DNA from 3 places in the Hungatella sp. SB206 genome. Region 3 is predicted to be linked to each of the others. Evidence: a T-box and tRNA genes for the amino acid it is inferred to sense, from the RefSeq annotation. Region 3 holds a T-box; the other regions hold tRNA genes.
The links. A T-box is a leader RNA that pairs with one kind of tRNA and senses whether it is charged. The one in region 3 lies ahead of proS (proline--tRNA ligase), so its partner is inferred to be a tRNA-Pro.
Positions count from the first base shown of each region.

Region 1: it encodes a tRNA-Pro, which carries the amino acid that the T-box ahead of proS (proline--tRNA ligase) is inferred to sense. The anticodon was not compared.
Region 2: it encodes a tRNA-Pro, which carries the amino acid that the T-box ahead of proS (proline--tRNA ligase) is inferred to sense. The anticodon was not compared.

Region 1 is NZ_CP096603.1:2,599,799-2,604,252, forward strand. Features, by position in the region: gene M1L66_RS11265 (SIR2 family NAD-dependent protein deacylase) at 1-109, shown strand, start outside; gene M1L66_RS11270 (protein-ADP-ribose hydrolase) at 111-917, shown strand; gene M1L66_RS11275 (hypothetical protein) at 1,004-1,552, shown strand; gene M1L66_RS11280 (hypothetical protein) at 1,559-2,155, shown strand; tRNA gene M1L66_RS11285 (tRNA-Ala) at 2,395-2,467, opposite strand; tRNA gene M1L66_RS11290 (tRNA-Pro) at 2,657-2,730, opposite strand; gene M1L66_RS11295 (DUF3298 and DUF4163 domain-containing protein) at 2,878-3,528, opposite strand; gene M1L66_RS11300 (hypothetical protein) at 3,684-4,097, shown strand; gene M1L66_RS11305 (chemotaxis protein CheW) at 4,177-4,454, shown strand, end outside.
Region 2 is NZ_CP096603.1:3,587,195-3,591,648, reverse strand. Features, by position in the region: gene M1L66_RS15715 (bacteriohemerythrin) at 1-57, opposite strand, end outside; gene M1L66_RS15710 (hypothetical protein) at 124-441, opposite strand; gene M1L66_RS15705 (DinB/UmuC family translesion DNA polymerase) at 454-1,731, opposite strand; gene M1L66_RS15700 (N-acetylmuramoyl-L-alanine amidase family protein) at 1,823-2,710, opposite strand; tRNA gene M1L66_RS15695 (tRNA-Glu) at 2,847-2,918, opposite strand; tRNA gene M1L66_RS15690 (tRNA-Pro) at 2,945-3,018, opposite strand; gene M1L66_RS15685 (heavy-metal-associated domain-containing protein) at 3,104-3,298, opposite strand; gene M1L66_RS15680 (metal-sensing transcriptional repressor) at 3,342-3,647, opposite strand; gene M1L66_RS15675 (heavy metal translocating P-type ATPase) at 3,672-4,454, opposite strand, start outside.
Region 3 is NZ_CP096603.1:831,069-835,522, forward strand. Features, by position in the region: gene M1L66_RS03760 (ABC transporter substrate-binding protein) at 1-1,163, shown strand, start outside; T-box leader at 1,396-1,597, shown strand; gene proS (proline--tRNA ligase) at 1,912-3,345, shown strand; gene M1L66_RS03770 (CCA tRNA nucleotidyltransferase) at 3,418-4,454, shown strand, end outside.

The DNA of each region.
Region 1 (4,454 bases), 1.8 Mb from region 3:
CTGCATCAATCAGGGAGAAGCCTGGGGGCCGGAGGAGATCAGAGAAAAATCCTTATATGTCAACATGGACATTGCAGAAGCTCTGGAAGCAGTCAGAGATGTGATGTGATTTGAAAAATGAGAGTTACAAGACCCAGGAAGAACGCCTCAGGTATCTGATCCGGGCTATGCAGAAGGAGATGCCTCAGTATCGCGGCATTGTGATTCCGGAGGATAGTGCGGGGCAGAAACAGCTTCTCCGCTCCCTGATGAACGTAAGGCCTCCAATGCCGGCAGATCCGGAGTTTCTGGCGGAACAGGATTTGTATCTGTCGGAGGAGATTGCCGCGCGCGGCATTCTGGATGGAGCGGATCTGGCTCCTGTAAAGGAGAACGGCCGGATCTGTCTCTGGCAGGGGGATATCACACGTCTGAAGACGGGAGCGATTGTAAATGCGGCCAACAGCGCACTGCTGGGATGCTTTCGGCCCTGTCATTCCTGTATCGACAATATCATCCATTCCTATGCGGGCATTCAGCTCCGCCTCGCCTGTAATGAGATTATGGAGGCCCAGGGGCACGAGGAACCGGTGGGGCGTGCGAAACTTACACCTGCCTTCAATCTTCCGTGTGATTCGATTCTGCATACGGTCGGTCCGGTTATTACCGGCCCGCTGCGAAGAGCAGACTGCCGGCTTCTGGCGGACTGTTACCGTTCCTGTCTGGAACTGGCTGTGGAAAATCAGATTACCTCGATTGCATTTTGCTGTATCTCGACAGGTGTATTCTGTTTCCCACAGGAGCGGGCGGCGGAGATCGCGGTGGAGACGGCTGTTGGTTTCTTAATGCAGAATGAATCGGTCCGTCAGGTTATATTTGATGTCTATACCGATCAGGATTTGGTTATTTATCAGAAGCTGTTGGAACAGGAACGATAGCTCCTGCCGACAATCCTGTGTATGGGAATTGGGCGTGTCATATTTACGAAATTCGGCGGGTGAGTGAACCGCCGGGAGGAGCGGCTGTGAAAGGTGTGATTCTGAGAAAGGGAGAGAGAGCCTACTCGTATTTTTCCGGGGTATTCTCTGCGATTATCCCGGCTGTCGTGGAACGGAACTGGCTGATAACGGGGTATGAAAATTATCCGGAGGCGCTGGAGCCGTATGGTGGGAACTTAGGCAGGGAAGCGTTCTTTTGGGTGCCGGGGGAGCGGCTGGAGGAGATTGTCCGGCAGCAGGATTATCCATGGTACTGGGGCGTCCTGTCGGGATTTAAGAAAGAGGTGCGGCTGCACCAGGTGATAAGCTATGGACTGCCGTATGCGGACGGATACACCGGTTTCTGGAAAAATCCGATTTCCATTCAGCATCCAATGGCTGATATTGAGATCGTGGCGTGGGACAGTGCGCTTACACTGCTGATCAGCAGGGATGAAGCCATTGCCCAGGCGTTCCGGAATGCGTATCCACGAAGTGAAGACTTAGAGACGTACAATCTCGGGGAACCGGAATCGGAGGAGTGGCAGAAAATATGGGAGGAAGCGGAGCTGCATTACGGGGATGGCGGGAGGTAGAAATACATGCGGGTAATTCTTGCGGGATTTGAGGGAGAGGATAACAGCTCCAAGAGACTGCTTGACTGTGTTAATGCAGGGGATCAAAAGATTTACTTAAAAAATGATAAAATGATATGTGTAAAACAGATTATCGATGTGTTGGAACCGGGCGACCGGATCCTGGCATTTGGCCAAAAACCGGGATTGAAAAATGCGATTTCTGTGGAACTGCAGGCTAGGGCAGGAGAGGATATTCTGACCACACGGTTCCCTGTTGCGCAGATTGAGAGACTCTGTGCAGGAACCTGCCGGGTGAAGTTGTCTGAGCATGCAGGAACAAGTTATTGCAATCATCTGTATTACCACGTTATGAGGGAGATTAAAGAGAGACAGATCGATGTGGAAATTGTATTTCTCCACATTCCCATGTTGAAGAATATAGGCGAGTTTGGGCGGCTGGCTGAAACGGTGAACGGGTTGACCAAAGGATTGACCGAGGACCTAAGACGGCCTTGCTACGGCCTGGGCCAGGCGAACCAGTCCGGAGCATCTTCGATACGCGGCGTGTTACAGGGCGGCCAGTGGTGCGGACAATCCTCGTTATGGCAGGAAAATACATAGACATTTGCGACCTGATCGTATTCGCAGCAGGCATAATCCCCGCAGTCCAGGCAGGAACCGTATTCCTGTTCAGAGCTGCATTCATTCTGCATTTGAGCAATGGTTTTCTTTCTGTGATGCGGCATTGGCGTTACCTCCATATATCGGTGAAGAGCAGGACAAAATGGAATAAATACTGCATTTAAACAAAAAAATATGCTGAAAATCTTGTACAATCAAGACTTCCAGCATATGACTCATGGAGATAGTGGGATTCGAACCCATGACCTCTTGAATGCCATTCAAGCGCTCTCCCAGCTGAGCTATACCCCCATGTCCGCTATTATAGCAAAAAGATAAAAAATTTGCAATCACTAATTTACACTTTTTTTCTGATTTTTCCGATTTTTGAAATTTTAGCCTGCAATGGAGCCGAATGAAACTAAAATGGAATAAAAATAAGAATAGTAAAAATAAAAAAAATGCAGGATTTCTATGAAAGATATCCTGCACTTTTTATCATCGAGGCGACAAGATTCGAACTTGCGACCTCTGCGTCCCGAACGCAGCGCTCTACCAAACTGAGCCACGCCTCGATATGATACGCTTAGAAGCGAACGAAACATATAATAACACTTTTTGGTAGAATTTGCAAGTGGAAAATGAAAGAAAAATTTAAAAAGTGAAACCAGTTGGAAGAGGCCTGCCTGGAAAAAGTTCCGTTTTGCCTGCTATTACGGGCATTACCGGCTTTTTTTAAATGGAATCAAAAATTCGGGGATTCCGGTTGAGTAGGGGGCGATGTCGTATTGCTGGAAATAGATGACAATCCCCTTGGGTGTTACAAAGAAGCTCTCCGGTTTGAAGGTGGATCGAATCAGAGTCGGGTAATCGTCAAAATAAGCGGAAGGAGAGTCCTTCTGCCGTGCCTTTACCTGCTGATCCAGAATCCGGAAGATGCCTTCCCGGTAAGCTGGATTGTGGGGATAGAAATCGGCCAGTGTCAAGTATCTGCCGCTGCTGAAATCCCAGGTATCCGAGGTCCGTATCGTGCTTCCGTGTGCGCCTCCTGTATAGGTATACTGATCGGTATAGAGGCTTGTCATGCATCCGGAATTCCAGGTGACGGTATAAGCGCTTATGAACTCATATCCGAAAAACGGATAGTTGTCTTTCTTTGCGTATTCTGCCTGAACGGAGGCCTGGGAAGCCAGGACTGTGCGGCAGTACTCCTCCGTCTTTCGGGCGGCGGTGGAATAAAACGCATTGATACTTAAGGCGGCTGCCTCGGAGCAGGTTGTGGTGAAGTAAGGATAACGGATCGTATAAGTGAGTACGGCAGTCCCTTTGCTGTATACGGTGTCCGACAGTACTCTTTGGGTAATGGTCTGCATATTGGCTCCATAAAACAGGATTTCTATATTAATATGGCCGCTAAAATGGAAATATGCAGTATGACTGGGACATCATGGAATTATTTACCAGATGACCTACTTTTTATTCCTTTTTATGGCATTTTGTTGTATGATAGAAAAAAAGGAGGGTGGACATGTTTACGTCGGCAAAGGATATTATGAAAATCATATGGAACGGATTAAGAGAGATAAAGAAAAATTGTTCTGATTACTACGACAAGGATGCCAGAAAGATATATGAGGAAACCTTAAACGGAGTAAAGGAAGAACTGTCCGGTCCGGAGCCGGAGGAAAAACGGAAAGACCGTCTGGTCAAGAACCGATGGGAGAAGATGCGTGTGGAACGGAAGATCGCGGTGGTCAGTATTTTGACGATTCTGGTTTCCCTGGTGTTTGTGACATCCTATGGCAGATGGATGGATTTTGGGACATTTTTGCTGGTGATGGCGGCGGTGGCCGCTGTTTCGGTCTGGTGGATTTCACACCTGTTCCGTAAGCGTTTCAAACTCAGTCTGGAAGGTTGGATGCTGGAGGCAAAAGAGGTGTAATAACCTTGCTTTTTCATGCATTATGCGTTAATATATTAAATAGTATATACAAATGTGAAAGATGCGAAGGAGGTGCCTTATGGTGGAAACATTTTTATGTTTTGAGTCAGAGGGCGCTTTTTTTTTGATTCCGCTGAAACTGGTACGCCATATTGTTCAGGGGAATGCGGGACAGGAGAAAACGATTACATTTAACGGGTGTGAGGCTGAGATTTATTCGGTTGGAGCTTCGTGGGGGGACAACCGGGAACGGGAGTACGCGGTCCTTCTGGAGGTGGAGGACGGTCTTCCGGCCCTTTTGGCTGACCGTGTGGACGGCGTATTTGAAGTCCCGGACGACAGAATATTTAAGCTTCC
Region 2 (4,454 bases), 2.8 Mb from region 3:
CTGCGTGTCGATCAACTCATTCCCCGTTACCAGACTCCTGTCAAATGTAATGCTCATTCTTTCATTCCTCCTTTTACCATCTTTACTCGTATGTGCCTCAATCGCACTTTCCCGGTGCTCCGTCTATTCCGGAAGCACCATGACCCATCTTCCCTCTTCCGGATAAAAAATCAGTTTAAACTCCTGGGTCAGCCCGCCGATCACCGCCCGGCAGGCGTATTCCATGGAAGGTATTCCGGAATAATACTTTTCTTCTCCAAAACGGACTGCCACATGGTTTACGGTCTGCATCATCCCATCGTCCCCTTCGAACTTAAAGGACAGGGGCTGGATCGCTCCGGTACTGGTAAACCACGCCTTGCACGCGATTTTGATCTGTCTGCCAGCCAGAAGCCCGCTGTCCGCTCTTTCCGCATTTGTCCCTATTCCGAACGCCGACATGTCACCACTCCTTTAAAAAACTTCCTGTCTGCTGTAATCCACCGTGCGCTTCTCCCTTGCGATTCCGCCGCCCATGTGATCATGTACGGCGGCTCCCTCCGGATGCTCCGGGAGAAAGGCTGCGCGTTTTACAGCATCGTTGCCGAACCGCCTCCGGATTTCATCGACTGCCTTATCCATTCTCTCCAGCTTTTCGTAATCCATGCGGTCGAAGAGCCCAATCTGCCTCGATTCCTCTGAGGAGACGTGACTTGTATGGATGCCCAGATGGCGGACCGGCGTCTTATCCCACGCCTCGTCAAAGGCCCGGCATGCCGCCTCATACAGTTCCCTCGTGATGTTGGTCGGCGTTTCCAGCGAAATCTGATGAGAATGGTATTCGAACAGATAATCCCGGATTCCCACCGCCACCACGCCGATTTTAACACCGTCCTTCCTGAGTCTGGCGCCCAGTGTTTCCGCCAGGGACAAGAGGACCAGTTTTGCCGTTTCCGCATCACAGACGTCAAAAGCCACTGTGGTGGAATTGCCGTATCCTTTATTGGGCGGAGCCTCCGCCTCCACTGCAGATAGGTCGATGCCGTTGGCAAAGCCCCAGATCACCTCTCCCTGTTTTCCCAGGTGACGTCTTAAAATATCCGGATCGCTCTGTGCCAGCTCCCCGATCGTGGTGATTCCGATCCCCTTGAGTTTCCGGTAGGTCGCACGCCCGATGAAGAAAAGCTCCGACACGGGAAGCGGCCACATCTTCACCGGAATCTGCTCCTTCCACAGCGTATGGACCCGGTTCGGCTTCTTAAAATCAGAGGCCATCTTTGCCAGAAGCTTATTCTGCGCCACGCCGATGTTCACCGTAAAACCCAGTTCCTGTAAGATCCTCTCCCTTATCGTCTCCGCAGCCGCCTCCGGCGGTCCAAACAGCGCCGTGCTCTCCGTCATATCCATATAAGCCTCGTCGATGCTGTACTGTTCCACCAGCGGCGTATACTCCTTTAAGAGACGGATCAGTGCATCACTGGATCTCTGATAGAGATTATAGTTAGGCGGAACCAATACCAGCTCCGGGCACTTTTTCAAAGCAGAAAACACAGTCTCTCCCGTCTTGATCCCGCATGCCCTGGCAGGAATGGACTTTGCCAGTATAATTCCGTGACGCCTCGTCACATCGCCTCCCACAGCAGAGGAAACCGTCCTCAAATCCAGGCGGCCGCCCAAATGCTTCATCCGGTAGACCGCTTCCCAGGAAAGAAACGCCGAATTCACATCCACATGAAATATGGTGCGTTCCATCAATCATCACCTCAATACTATTGTATCGAATATATGTTCGATTGTAAATGGAAAGTAAAGGAAGCTGTCACAGCTTCCCCTACCGTTCGTTCTATTCTTTTAAAGCACCTTTTTCATCGGTTTTCAAATGCAGCTCCCCTTCGAACATAGCGCCGTCTTTCTTTGCCCGGTAAAGCTCTCCCTTCCAGATGATCCACTGGTCTCTGGCCATGGCGCCGTCGTCCTTTAAATAATACCAGACCCCGTCAGAGCCGGTCTTCCAGGTATCGTGCACCATCATGCCCGCGCCGTCAAACCAGTACCAATGATCGCCATCCTTGTACCAGTCATCGGCCACATAGTTTCCCGTATCTCCGAGATAGAACCGCCAGCCGCCGTCCTCCTCCAACCATCCGGATTTCTTTTCCTGCACAGTGATCCCGTAATACAGGGCGATGGCGTCGGCTTCCGCCCTGGCCAGACGGTCCAGATTCGATTCCTTTAAGAGCCATGCGGCTATCTGCGCATTGGTATGAAAGGAGTGCTCCAAGATAAGCCCTGGAGTCCCTACGGAGACCGCGCCCCGGAGCACGCCATAATAATCCCCGTTCTGTCCTCTTCTGTGCTCAATTCTGGCAGGCTGCTTCGTCTTCATCACCTTTTCCACACACTGCGCGAGGGCCATTCCGATCCCATCCGCGCTTCCGTTAATGACGCAGTAGGCGGCCGGATAGTCCACCTGATTGTTCACACCGGTTCCCACCGCGTTGGAATGGTCGGACAGGAACAAATCGCATCCTTTCGACTCCGCGCCTCTGGCGAAAAGACCCTTGTCCTCATCCTCCCGGCGCCTCGTGGTGATCACTTCGATTCCATACTCTTCCAAATACTTTTTCTGCAGAAGGTGCAGTTTCCATACCATGACAGACTCGTAATACCGATGATCTGCCGGGCTCTGGTTATACCGGCCCTGATGTCCCGCATCCAAACATATCTTCATATCGCTGCTGACTCCTTTTTAAGCTTATACTACAGGATATGAAACTTTGGGACAGGTGTTGCATCAGGCTCCCGCGCCCATAATTTTGTATAATAACGAAAAAAGCTTCCGGATTTATTTTCCGAAAGCTTTTTTATGACCTATCCGAGAATCGAACTCGGGTTTCCGCCGTGAGAGGGCGGCGTCTTGACCGCTTGACCAATAGGCCACGTATCGAATGTTAACCAAAAATCGTCGAGGCGACAAGATTCGAACTTGCGACCTCTGCGTCCCGAACGCAGCGCTCTACCAAACTGAGCCACGCCTCGATACCTTTGGTAGTATAATATAAAAATGATGGATTGTCAACTATATTTTGGAATTTTTTTAATTTTATAAAATATAAGAAAAATTCTACTGCTGTTCCACCGCCGTAAAGCCCAGATCATCGAGAATTTCCACTGCTTTTCCGTAGTCCTTCTCTTCCTCGATCACTACGGTCTTGGTCTCTAAATCCACTTTGTGGCCGATTCCCTCGTGATCCAGCCTTTTTTTGATTCTTGATACACATCCGTTACACATCATTTCATCACAGCGATAAGTCTTCATAGTCTTTATCTCCTTTTCTTTTTCATGAATTGCGGTTGTTCAATTACTTCATAACCTTCTGTATCGTCATACACAGCTCATCGACCGCTTCTAAATTGCCGTCCTGAATCTGTTCCACGACACAGCTCTTGATATGGCTCGACAGCAGCACCTTATTGAAGCTGTTAAGTGCCGCCTGAACCGCGGATACCTGTGTTAAGATGTCCACACAGTACCGCTCGTCTTCCACCATGCTCTTAATGCCGCGGATCTGGCCTTCGATCCGGTTTAAGCGGTTCAGTAAGTCCTTTTCCTCCGCGGCCTGACGATGCTTGTGCTTCACCGCACAGTCACATGTGCGTTCCTCCATATCATACCTCCATTCCTTATGCCCCTACAGCTTTACTGTCTTTAAGCGAAGCGCGTTGCTCACCACGCAGACCGAACTGAGTGACATGGCAAATCCGGCAAACATCGGATTTAACAGCGGGCCTCCAAATAAGTATAGCACACCAGCGGCCACAGGGATACCCAGACTGTTATAGAAAAATGCCCAGAATAAATTCTGTTTGATGTTCCGAATCGTGAGACGGCTTAATTTTACCGCCTTATAGACGTCGCGCAGATCGGATTTCATGAGGACGATATCGCCGGATTCCAAAGCGATGTCGCTTCCTGAACCGATGGCCGTTCCCACATCCGCGGATACAAGCGCCGGAGCGTCGTTGATTCCGTCTCCAACCATCATGACGGTCTTTCCCTGCTTCTGCAAAGACTCCACCACATTGGCCTTATCTTCCGGCAGAACCTCTGCGATTACGGTGTCGATATGGGCCTGCCTGCCGATGTAGTCCGCTGTCTTCTGATTGTCTCCCGTCAGCATACACACCGTGATTCCCAGACTCTTTAACTGGTCCACAGCCTCCACGCTGGTCTCCTTAATGGTATCGGCTACACAGATAATGCCCTTTAACGTGCCATCCACCATCAGATACATCGGTGTCTTTCCCTGGTTCGCCATCTGGTGGGCCTGCTCTCTCACGGGATCGCCCATGGATACCTTCATCTGCTCCACCAGTCTTTCATTACCCACGGCTACCTGGCTCGTTCCGACGGATGCGATGATTCCCGCTCCCGTCACGCTCTCAAATTTCTCCGGCATGGCAAGCTCCAGCCC
Region 3 (4,454 bases):
TTCCATTTGGCACGGATGACCAGCTGGCCGAAGAGCGGGAAAATTATCAGACCATGATCTCAGATTTTGAATCAAAAAATCCTGGAATAAAAATCAATATAGAAATTCTTCCATGGGACAACCGCGAAACCAAAATGCTGACAGCAATTGCGGCAAACCAGGGGCCGGATATTATGTATTTAAACCCCGATATTTTAAAGCTTTTTAAGGCTTATGGAATTCTGGCTCCGGTTACGCAGTACATATCAGAAGATACATTAAAGGAATTTTCAGGGCCTCTTCTGGATAACAGCGTCCGATTCGACGGGGAACTATATGGACTGCCCTGCCTGGTGGACATGGGAATCCCCTGTTACAACTTAGATCTTCTGGAGAAAATAGGGATGACGGAAGAAAATCTTCCTGAAACATGGGATGAATTTGACGCTATGCTGAAGGCCTGTAAGGAAAAGGATATTTACGGGATCTATTACAACTATTCCGGTTCCCTGGTCAGCAACTTTGCGTACGCACAGTTCTTTTCAGAGGGCTGTGATATCATCGAGGAGGACGGCACGGTAGTGATCGATAATGATGCCGGAAAAAAGGTGTTAAAGCGTCTTACCGACTGGTATCAGAATGGTTATACGCCAGCGGATTCTTTGAGTGTTTCCGACAATAATTCAATGTTTATGAGCGGCAGCACTGCAAGTGTCTTATCATCGGCCGGAGCCGGATTTTACCGCCGCCTTGCTCCCGATATTACGTTCAACTGGGCCGCAGGTCCTGTGCTGAAGGGAGATGCGGGGCAGTACGCCATGTCTACTGTAGGGAGCCTGGCCGTGACGCAGACATGTAAGAATGTGGAAGCGGCGGCAAAGTTCCTGGAATACTTTACGCAGGATGAGATCAATGCAAAATGGTGTAATTTTGGCGGGTACATCTCTCCCAAGCTGGGCGTGGAGAACCCAAATGCAGATTTGAAGGGATATGATATTATCCTGAAGAGCTTAGATGCGGTCAGAGGCGAGCCGAACCATGCGGCGGCCCGGACCATGGGGACTGTATTTATTCCGGATTTACAGGCGATTGTATCGGAAAGTGTACCATTTGATGATGGAGTGGCTAAGATGAAGACGGATATTGAAGGCATTGTGGCACAGATTAGCCAGGTGAGCAACTAGCGGAGGCATACAGCGTTATCCCTGCCTGTTTTCTTAAGAGACAGGCGGGGATTTTTCCTTTATCTAGCTGTCAAACGCTTGTATCTATGGTAAACTTATGAAAATAGAGTTTGAGTTACAGTTCACAGCCCGTGAACGATAACCAAGTATTAGCAGCAAGTTCTGATCTCCCCTTGACAAAGAAATCCAAATAGCGTAAAATCAACCATACAAACTAACATGACAACATACATTTCAGACGTGGAAGAGGATTAGTAAGCGATGATGCATTCCAGAGAGAGGGTCACTGGTGGAAGACCTTCATGCCCATGGTCGCCCAACCTGCCTTGGAGTCCCGCAGCAAACTGCGGCGCATATCCGGCGTTATCGGAGATACAAGTGAGTCACAATTGTGGCTAAATTGGGTGGTACCACCGAGCTGTTCGGTCCCTTGTCCGGGGATCGGCGGCTCTTTTTGTTTCACAGGAAGGTGCATCCTGTGAAACAAAAGCCCTCCGGGCAGGATGCGCACTCCGCGCCAGGGAAATATGGCTGCTGAGGCAGCCGCGCTCCGGCGCAGGAGTCCGGCTTGCCGGACTCCATTCACAGGAAGGTGCATTCTGTGAAACAAAAGCCCTCCGGGCAGGATGCACACTCCGCGCCAGGGAAATATGGCTGCTGAGGCAGCCGCGCTCCGGCGCAGGAGTCCGGCTTGCCGGACTCTATTGACAGGAAAATACGTAAATTTAAAAGGTAAAGGAGAATTGTTATGGCAAAGGACAAAAAGTTAGTAGAAGCAATCACATCAATGGATGTGGACTTCGCCCAGTGGTATACCGATGTGGTGAAGAAAGCAGAACTCATCGACTATTCCAGCGTAAAGGGCTGTATGGTCATCAAACCGGCCGGTTACGCGATCTGGGAGAATATCCAGAAGGAACTGGACGGAAGATTTAAAGAGGTTGGCGTGGAAAATGTATACATGCCGATGTTTATTCCGGAGAGTCTTCTTGAGAAGGAAAAGGATCACGTGGAAGGGTTCGCGCCGGAGGTGGCATGGGTGACCTATGGCGGTCTGGAGCCGCTTACAGAGCGTCTCTGTGTGAGACCGACTTCAGAGACTCTGTTCTGTGATTTTTATGCGAGGGACATTCATTCTTACCGCGATCTGCCGAAGGTATATAACCAGTGGTGTTCCGTTGTGCGCTGGGAGAAGACGACGAGACCGTTCTTACGTTCCCGCGAGTTCTTATGGCAGGAGGGCCATACGGCTCATGCCACAGCAGAGGACGCGCAGGCAAGAACCGAGCAGATGTTAAATCTCTACGCCGATTTCTGCGAGGAAGTCCTGGCCATGCCGGTTATCCGCGGCCAGAAGACCGACAAGGAGAAATTCGCCGGAGCAGAAGCTACCTACACGATCGAGGCGCTGATGCACGACGGCAAGGCGCTTCAGTCTGGAACGAGCCATAACTTTGGCGATGGATTTGCAAAAGCCTTTGAAATCCAGTATTCTGATAAAGAGAACAAGCTGCAGTACGTACACCAGACCTCCTGGGGCATGAGCACCCGTCTGATCGGCGGCATCATCATGGTGCACGGCGATGACAACGGCCTCGTGCTGCCACCGAGAATCGCACCGGTCCAGGTGATGATCGTACCGATCCAGCAGTCGAAGGAAGGCGTTCTGGAGAAGGCGGCCGAGATCAAATCCGTGCTGTCCGGATACCGTGTGAAGGTGGATGACACCGACAAGAGCCCGGGATGGAAATTCGCTGAATCTGAGATGCGCGGTATTCCGATCCGCGTGGAGATCGGACCGAAGGATATTGAGGCAGGCCAGGCCATTCTGGTTCGCCGCGATACCCATGAGAAGACCGCCGTTTCCCTGGAGGAGATCGGTCAGAAGGTTGGAGAACTGCTCGATACCATCCAGCACGATATGTACGAGCGCGCACTGGCACACCGTGAGGCCCATACGTATGAGGCGACTGATTTTGATACATTTACAAAGACGATTGAAGAGAAACCGGGCTTTGTAAAAGCCATGTGGTGCGGATGCCAGGAATGTGAAGACAAGATCAAGGAACTGACAGGAGCGACTTCACGCTGTATGCCATTTAAGCAGGAGAAACTTTCCGATACGTGTATCTGCTGCGGAAAGCCGGCGACGAAGATGGTATACTGGGGCCGCGCATATTAATGCATGCGTCGATTCAGCCATACGGCTGTTTTGATACGCCTATAATTATAGAAATGAGATGATGGCATGGGGATAGAAATACGGGTTCCGGCGGACGCGGAGCAGATCATTGATAAACTGAATGAGCACGGATTTGAGGCGTATGTTGTGGGTGGGTGCGTCCGCGACAGCCTGCTGGGAAAAGAGCCGGAGGACTGGGATATCACCACCTCGGCGAAGCCAGAGGAAGTGAAGGCCATTTTCAGCCGGACGATCGATACGGGGATCCAGCATGGCACGGTTACGGTGATGCTTAACCGGCAGGGCTATGAAGTGACCACGTACCGGGTAGACGGTGAGTATGAGGATGGGCGCCATCCGAAATCCGTAGATTTTACCACCAGCCTTTTAGAAGACTTAAAACGCCGCGATTTCACCATCAACGCCATGGCTTACAACGGCCGTGAGGGGCTGGTGGATGCATTTGGCGGCATGGAGGATTTAGAGAACCGGGTGATCCGGTGCGTCGGAAGCGCCGTGAATCGCTTTACGGAGGATGCGCTCCGGATTTTGAGGGCAGTCCGGTTTTCCGCACAGCTGGATTTCCGGATTGAGGACGAGACGTACGAGGCGATTTCCCTGATCGCACCCAACCTGGAAAAGGTGAGCAAAGAGCGTATCGCGACGGAGCTTACGAAGTTGTTGCTGTCCGGCCATCCGGAAAAGATGAAGAGAGTTTCCGACACCGGGGCTTCCCGCTATATATCGGAGCCATTTTTTAAGGCAGCCATGCTGAGCAAAGGCGAGCTGCGTCCGCTGGGGTGTCTTCCCGCTGTAAAATATATGAGATGGGCCGGCTTCCTCCGCAGAGAGCAGGGGGAGACGGCGGCAGACATACTGCGGGATTTAAAGATGGACTGTGACACCATGGATCGGGTAAAAATACTTGTATCCCGGTGGAGAACGCCGATTGCCGCTGAAAAACCGGCGATCCGGCGGGTGATGAACCAGATTCCCGGCGATCTCTTCGACAGCCTGCTCTGCTTCCAGGAGGTATTTGCCGGAGAAGTAGGCGAAGGCTATGGAGAGACGTTAAAGACGGTAAAGGCACTGGCGGAGGAGATCCGCAG